2 regions of the Amedibacillus sp. YH-ame10 genome follow, and region 2 is predicted to be linked to the other one. Evidence: a T-box and tRNA genes for the amino acid it is inferred to sense, from the RefSeq annotation. Region 2 holds a T-box; the other holds one or more tRNA genes.
What was found. A T-box is a leader RNA that pairs with one kind of tRNA and senses whether it is charged. The one in region 2 lies ahead of trpS (tryptophan--tRNA ligase), so its partner is inferred to be a tRNA-Trp.

Region 1 (4,193 bases), on a different contig from region 2:
CATCAGCACCAGTATTTCCGGTTGCACCTGTTGGTCCAGTTACTCCCGTGATACCTGTAATTCCAGTGTTTCCAGTAGACCCTGTCGGTCCAGGTTCACCATCGGCACCAGTGTTTCCAGTGGCACCAGTTGGACCAGTTGCGCCATCAGCACCAGTGTTTCCAGTAGCGCCTGTTGGACCAGTTACTCCCGTATTACCTGTAATTCCAGTATTTCCAGTAGCACCCGTTGGACCAGTAGCCCCATCAGCACCAGTGTTTCCAGTAGCGCCTGTTGGACCAGTTGCGCCATTTGCTCCCGTATTGCCTGTGGCTCCTGTTGTTCCAGGGATTCCTGTTGCACCCGTTGCTCCTTTTACACCCGTAGCCCCTGTAGGACCAGCAGGTCCAGTATTTCCGGTAGGACCACTCGCTCCATTGGCACCTGCGGCACCCGTATTTCCAGTAGCTCCAGTTACACCTGTGGCACCTTTTGTGCCAGTCGCCCCTGTTGCACCCGTAGCTCCACGAAATCCTCTAGGTCCTCTTGGACCTTCACAACAGCAGATTGGTTCATCAATACATGGATCACAAGATGCAAAGAAAACATCATCTTCTATCATTTCATCACCTCATCATAGGATGTAAATACATTCCTTCCATAGGATATGCATTACAAAAAAGTAGAGATGGGCAATTGTCACGATAATAAGACAGCCAAAACAAAATTCGTGTTTGGCTGTCTTGAGATTAATACGTTTTAACGTTATGTTTACGTGAATGCATTGCAACAAACATACTCATGCCTAATGACATCAATACCCAAAATAACATGAAGGCATCTTTCCATGCAAAGGGTTGGCCAAACATTGTAAAATAGGGTAAAATTTTTTAAATAACACATCATGATAAATTATACAGATTTTACAAATGTAAAAATAAAACTGTTATAATGTAACACAAATAATGCTTAAGGGAGGAACAAAAATGATTGAACATTTTATAGGGAAATCCAAAGAATTCATCCACGCACGTTTAATTATTCTGATTTTCATTTTCTTTATAGGATGTGTTAGTGGTTGGATTTATGAAGAAATATTTTATTATGTTAGCGAGAATTGGATAGGGAATCGAGGTTTTATGTACGGCCCATATTTACCTGTTTATGGTGTCGGGGCTGTACTTATGGCTTTATTATTACATAAATATAAAAAATATCCTTGGATCGTATTTATTATGGGAATGTTGATAACAGGAATCGTAGAATATATTACAGGATGGGGTATGTGGCAAATATGGAAACATCGTTGGTGGGATTATACTGGACTATTTATGAACATTGATGGTTTTGTTTGTTTGCGCTCAGTATTCACATTTGCGCTTGGTGGGTTGGCTCTAATTTATGTTGTGGAACCTCTGGAAGAATATATTGTCTCTTGTATGAAACAGAAGACTGCATGGTTTATTTGCATAATAGGAATTTCTATTATGTTAATAGATTTTATAATCACAATATTTACTCGATATTGATGGTTCCGGTATAGTATCCTTCTACATTTGTAGCATAAGAAAACGTTGTCAATTTTTTGACAACGTTTTATGTGTTTCATGGCAGGGGTAGAGAGGATCGAACTCCCATCAGCGGTTTTGGAGACCGTTATATTACCATTATACTATACCCCTAGTTTTTACTGCCTTATTATAGTACCATAGAAAAAAAAGATTGGCAATAAAAAATCACGAAAATAAACGATTTCTAGCACTATGCAAATAAGACTTTTGAAATGCTCTTTCCAAGTAGTACACCTATGATACAAAAGACAACACTAACAACTGCATAACTGCCACCAGCAAAATAGCGATGTTTTTCAAAAAGCTGTACAGCTTCTAAAGAAAAGGTAGAAAAAGTAGTAAAGCCACCACAGACTCCAGTCTTTAAAAACAATAAGAGATTTTCATTGCTCGTATGTTCTTCACTAAATCCAACAATGCATCCAATCATAATAGCACCTAAGATATTGATGAACAATGTAAGGAATGGGAATTCGCTTTTTAGTGGTAACATGCTAATGCTATAACGCATCATAGCACCAATTGCTCCACCTAATCCAACAAATAACAAGCCTTTCATTTGCATCACCTCGTTTATAATATTACCATAGTTTCTTTACGTTTTATAAGAAAACCGTTATAATACAAAAGAAAGAGGTAATTATGAAACAATATACAACAATATTATTCGATGCAGATGGCACATTATTAGATTTTGATGCGGCAGAATTTCATGCATTGATACATACATTTGAAGCATATGGATATCCTTATAATGAGAGTATTCGTAATCACTATTTGCAAATTAATAAAGAACTATGGAACGCTTATGAAGAGGGGGAAATAAGTCGAGAAGAAGTGATTTATTCAAGATTTGGAAAACTCTTTCAAGAACTTGGAATACAGGATGATGGCATCCAATTTGAAGATGATTACCAAGATCGTTTAGCGCATGGCCATGAAATGATGGAATATGCTATGGAAGTGGTACAAGCACTATATCAAGATGTTAACTTGTATATCGCTAGCAATGGAGTAAGTGCTACACAGTATCAAAGATTGGATGAAAGTGGGTTACGACCTTATTTCAAAGATGTCTTTGTATCAGAAGAAATAGGATATCAAAAACCAGATGTAGCATATTTTGATTCGTGCTTTAGGCGTATTGGTGAAGTTGATAAACACAATGTGTTAATTATTGGTGATTCCTTATCAAGTGATATCCAAGGAGGTATCAACGCTGGTATTGATACGTGCTGGTATCATCCAAGGCAAGATGTAAAAGAAGCAACACTAAAAAGTACTTATGAGATTACCGATTTAAGGGAACTCTATAAAATATTAGGAAAGGAATGATGGATATGAGTGAACAAAAGAAAGTAGATACAAAAGCATTATTGGAAAGAAGTCGTCAAGCAAAAAGCAAACCACAATCGAAAATGTTAGAGAAGAAATTAGGTAGAAAGAAGAATATGGATAAATTTGGGAAAGTTAACTTCAGTGGGTAAATAAAAGGAAAAGAAAATTTAAAATGTACCCTGTAAAATGGACAGTATGAAAAAAAGCATACTTACTCTGTTTTCAGGGTACATTTTATTTAGGGATTTCCATTTCCATTGTTTTTCTCTTATATCCCTAGAGGAAAATAACAATCCACTAGTTTCATTTCACAACCACAACTACATACTAGAGGGGCAATGCCAGCATAGTTTTTTCATAAAAGAAATCAGAAGAGGATATATAAGTTCAGGAAAAGATGAAAGTGATAAGTTAGATTATGTAGGTTTACAAAAAAGATATGAGCAATGGAAATAAGGCTCTTACCAGGTTTATAAGAATTACATAAGGTGTAAAATTGGAAAATATTTGATATAATAAAAGAATAAATTCTGCGCAAATACCTAAGTGGATGAAGGGAATGAACACAATGCTACAGATCAAAGAAATTAAAAAAGAATATACAACTGGAAGTCTTGTGCAAACAGCACTTGCTGGGGTTAGTTTAAATTTAAGAGATAATGAGTTTGTTGCAATTTTGGGTCCTAGTGGATCTGGAAAAACAACACTTTTGAATATCATTGGTGGACTTGATCGTTATGATGAAGGAGATTTAATTATCAATGGAATAAGTACTAAAAAATATAAAGACCATGATTGGGATTCTTATCGTAATCATACAATAGGTTTTGTGTTTCAAAGCTATAATTTGATTCCGCATCAAAGTGTATTAGCAAATGTGGAACTTGCATTGACTATCTCTGGTATTTCAAAAAGCGAACGTAGAAAGCGTGCTAAGGAAGCTCTTGATCAAGTAGGGTTAGGAGAACAAGGACATAAAAAGCCAAACCAAATGTCAGGTGGACAAATGCAACGTGTTGCGATTGCGCGCGCATTGGTCAATGATCCTGATATTGTACTTGCGGATGAACCCACAGGGGCTTTGGACAGTGATACCAGTATACAAGTTATGAAGTTGTTGGAAGAAGTTGCGAAAGATCGCCTTGTAGTTATGGTCACGCATAATCCAGATTTAGCTGAAGAATATGCAACCCGAATCGTAAAGTTAAAGGATGGAACTATTCGTAGTGATACGAATCCTTATCAACTTAGCGAAGATGATGTAGACCAACCAAGACATGAAAATATGGGGAAATCCTCTATGTC
Region 2 (4,193 bases):
AGGGAAATTATTAAAGTATGATATAAAGTCTCAAGGAAAAAGTTTGTTGCCAATGTATTTGATTGCGTTAGGATTTGCATTAGCAACTCGTGGGATGAAGTATGTAGTAGATGCATTTCCAGTGGTATCAGTTGTCTATTCTTTTATGGTTACGATGTGTGTATTTGCACTTATTGCGGTTGTTGTTTGGACATTTATCGTGACGGTCAAACAATTTTACTTTAATGTATTAAAGGATGAAGGGTATTTAACACATACTCTTCCAGTCACAAGAAATAAAATCATTTTATCTAAGGAGCTTACATCTGTTGTGTTCATGGTGATTGCGACAGCAGTAGTAATCCTTGGTGTATTCCTTGCCTTTTATCAAGGAGGGGTTAAATCTTTCCTAGATCAAATAAGTGAAGTGTTCGCGATAAATGGAGTAGATAGTACAAAGGCACTCATTTGGATTATTGTTATACTTGCGATTAGCTATATCTCCTATGTTCAAATGGCATTTACGTCATTGATGATAGGGCAAACGCAAAATATGAATAAGATCTTGTTTTCAATTGTAGCTGCTATCATTATCTATGTTATTCAAAGCATATTGAGTCTTATTATGTTAGGGATTGATATTTTCATTAATCCAGAATTAATGGATGTTATGAATACATCGAATCCGTTATTATCAGATGTTTGGCAATATGTAGAATTGATATTTATATCCACAACAATTCTTACAATTATATCTATGGTAGTGTTCCATGTCCTATCTGTGGTTCTTGCGAATTATAAATTAAATCTTGAATAAAAAATAGAGGATGTCTTAGGACATCCTCTATGTGTTTTAGTTGAACAATTGAAATCCAACTTTCTTTTTTACTTTCATAAGTTTCTTTTGCGCAATTGCTCGAGCTTTGTCGTTTCCCTCGGCAATTACTTTTTCTAACGTACCACTACTTAGGATTTCTTTGTATTTCTTTTGTAAATCAGTAAGGAAGTTAAATACAGCTTCACCAACTTCTTTCTTGAAATCTCCATAGCCTTTTCCTTCATAACGTTGAACGATGGATTCTATTTCTTCTCCAGTTAAGGAAGAAAGGATCATAAGAAGATTGGAAATTCCAGGTTGTTGTTCCACATCATATGTAACAACACCTAAAGAATCTGTAACTGCAGACATAATCTTTTTACGAGCAACTGCAGGTTCATCTAATAAATCAATGGTACCTTTAGGGTTCTCTTCTGATTTTGACATCTTCTTTGTTGGGTTTTGTAGGGAATAAATTTTCGCTCCTACTTTAGCTACCAATGGTTCAGGAATCGCGAAGGTATCTCCATAACGATGATTGAAACGTTCTGCCAAATCTCTTGTAAGTTCTACGTGTTGTTTTTGGTCAAGTCCCACGGGTACATAATCCGCATCATATAATAGAATATCGGCTGCCATTAAAGCTGGATAAGTAAACAAACCAGCAGTGATACCAGTTTCACCTTTTGCGGTTTTATCTTTGTATTGCGTCATTCTCTGCATTTCTCCGATATAGGAATTACACGTCATAATCCAACCCAACTCTGCATGTTGTGGTAAATCACTTTGTAAAAAGATGGTCGCTTTGTTTGGGTCTAAACCCGCAGCTAGATATAAAGCAATTAAATCCTTTGTATTTTGTTTTAGTTCTGCACGTTCTTGAGGAACGGTAATAGCATGCATATTGGCAATGAATACATACATTTCATAATCTTCTTGGTACTCCACAAAATTACGGATGGCTCCAATATAATTTCCCAATGTTAATCTTCCTGTTGGCTTAATGCCACTTAGCATTCGTTTCATAAAATATCCTCCTAAAATAAAAAAAGTACCCTGTAGGGACGCATATAGCGTGGTACCACCCAACTTGCTTCATATGAAGCCACTTCTCATAACGGTGAGTTTCCGCTCAGATGAGTATGCTCGAAAGTCCCACTTCAAATATTAGGTGTACTGACTTTCACCAACCATCAGTTCTCTATTTAGCATCCATAACATTCTACTCTTACTTTTTCATTGCATATGTATTAACAGTATTATCATACTATCACAACGAATACTTGGCAAGAGGAAAACAAAAAAACTTGAAATTTCGCTTTCCATAAAAAACACTATACTATATAATAGAGGGGTGAAACCAAAAGGAGGCAGATATAGATGATTATCTTATATACATCACCAGGATGTGCAAGCTGTCGAAAAGCAAAACAATGGCTCAAAGACAACGATATGAAGTTCGTTGAGAAAAATATTTTTACGACTCTATTAAAAGAAGAGGAGATTAAATACCTCTTACAGAGAAGCGAAAATGGTACGGAGGATATCATATCTACACGTTCCAAAGTATTTCAAGAATTAAACAAAGATTTGGATGATTTATCCGTAAAAGAATTGGTTGATTTGATTCAGAAGAATCCTAGTATTCTAAAAAGACCAATTATGATCAATGAAAAAAGTTTTGTTGTGGGGTATGACGATGATGAAATCACAGCCTTTATTCCACCGAGCCTTAGAATCATGGCGGAAAAAGCATGTAATCCAAGTTGTGCAAATTATCCAATTTGTGGTAAAGTAAGAGAAGAAGCATAAAGTAGTGTGTATAGCATACTGCTTTTCTTTTTGTGCAACAAAACGATTGACGATACAATGTTCAAATGTAATAATTATCATTGAGATATGGGAGAGCTTATGAAATCTAATTTATTTGGGATCATGCAACGTGTTGGACGTAGCTTTATGTTGCCTATTGCCTTATTGCCCATTGCTGGACTTTTCTTGGGATTGGGTAGTTGTTTGACAAATGAAGCAACCATTGCATCACTGCATTTAGAAGGAATTTTAGGGCAGGGGATGTTTTTGCATGATGTGTTACAGGTGACAACAAAAGTAGGTAGTACAATATTTAATAATCTACCGATTATATTCGCGGCTTCAGTTGCCTTGGGTATGGCAAAAAAAGAGCGAGAGATTGCGACACTTTCCGCAATCGTAGCCTTTTTAGTAATGCATACGACCATCAATGGAATGTTGGTTGCGGATGGAAGAATCGTTGATGGTAAGGTAGCAAGTGATGTAGTGGATGGGACAATCAATTTCGTATGTGGGATTCAATCTTTAGAAATGGGAGTGTTTGGTGGCATTCTTGTTGGTTTAGGGGTTGCGTATTTACATAATCGTTTCTATCGCATCGAGCTACCAAGTGTATTATCGTTTTTTGAAGGTACGCGCTTTGTACCTATTATATCTGCAGTTGTATATTTGTTTGTGGGTTTCTTGATGTATTATATTTGGCCGTTCTTTCAAAATATGATATTTTCAGCAGGGGACTTTATAACGCAGTCAGGGTATATTGGAACTTTTGTGTTTGGTTGTATTAAGCGTATACTAAATCCATTTGGGTTACATCATGTATTCTATTTGCCTTTCTGGCAAACGGTTGTTGGTGGATCAATGGAAGTAAATGGTACGATGATTTATGGAGGACAAAATATTTTCTTTGCACAATTAGCGGATCCTAATACCATACATTTTAGTGCAGATGCAACTCGTTATTTTACGGGAGAGTTTCTGTTTATGATCTTTGGGTTGCCAGGAGCTGGTTTGGCAATGTATCGCTGTTGTAAGAAAGAATATAAAAAAATTGTGGGAAGTTTCCTTTTGACAGCATGTTTGACGAGTGTGTTAACGGGGATTACGGAACCTGTAGAATTTATGTTTTTATTCTCTGCGCCTATTTTGTATGTGATACATGTCATCTTTGTGGGAAGTGCTTATATGGTGGCGCAAATATTGAATATCACGATTGGACTTACGTTCTCGGGTGGACTGTTGGATTTTATTGTGTTTGGAGTTTTACAAGGGAATGATAAGACGAGTTGGTATTTGGCAATACCAGTAGGGCTTTTCTATTTCTGCTTATACTATTTTGTATTTAAGTTTATGATAGTCCGTTTTAATTTAAAGACGATTGGGCGAGGAGGGGCGCAAGATTTATTGGCTCTTACCATTCATAATAAGAAGGATAAACAGGAAAGTGATTCCTATGTGATTGATAAACAGGCACAACGTATTGTTGTGGGTGTAGGTGGACGTGATAATATTAGTAATCTAGATAGTTGTATTACGAAACTTAGACTTACCATCAATGATAGTGCAAAGGTAAATAAAGCGTTGT

Region 1: it has a tRNA-Trp gene. The T-box ahead of trpS (tryptophan--tRNA ligase) is inferred to sense a tRNA for this amino acid. The anticodon was not compared.

The regions. Positions count from the first base shown of each region.
Region 1 covers NZ_JBSPFA010000002.1:73,998-78,190, forward strand. The annotation lists gene ACWG42_RS01435 (collagen-like protein) at 1-601, opposite strand, end outside; gene ACWG42_RS01440 (putative ABC transporter permease) at 966-1,508, shown strand; tRNA gene ACWG42_RS01445 (tRNA-Trp) at 1,588-1,661, opposite strand; gene crcB (fluoride efflux transporter CrcB) at 1,741-2,109, opposite strand; gene ACWG42_RS01455 (YjjG family noncanonical pyrimidine nucleotidase) at 2,193-2,885, shown strand; gene ACWG42_RS01460 (hypothetical protein) at 2,891-3,037, shown strand; gene ACWG42_RS01465 (ABC transporter ATP-binding protein/permease) at 3,457-4,193, shown strand, end outside.
Region 2 covers NZ_JBSPFA010000020.1:5,347-9,539, reverse strand. The annotation lists gene ACWG42_RS09660 (hypothetical protein) at 1-796, shown strand, start outside; gene ACWG42_RS09665 (ABC transporter ATP-binding protein) at 1-2, shown strand, start outside; gene trpS (tryptophan--tRNA ligase) at 833-1,822, opposite strand; T-box leader at 1,854-2,045, opposite strand; gene spx (transcriptional regulator Spx) at 2,177-2,608, shown strand; gene ACWG42_RS09645 (glucose PTS transporter subunit IIA) at 2,708-4,193, shown strand, end outside.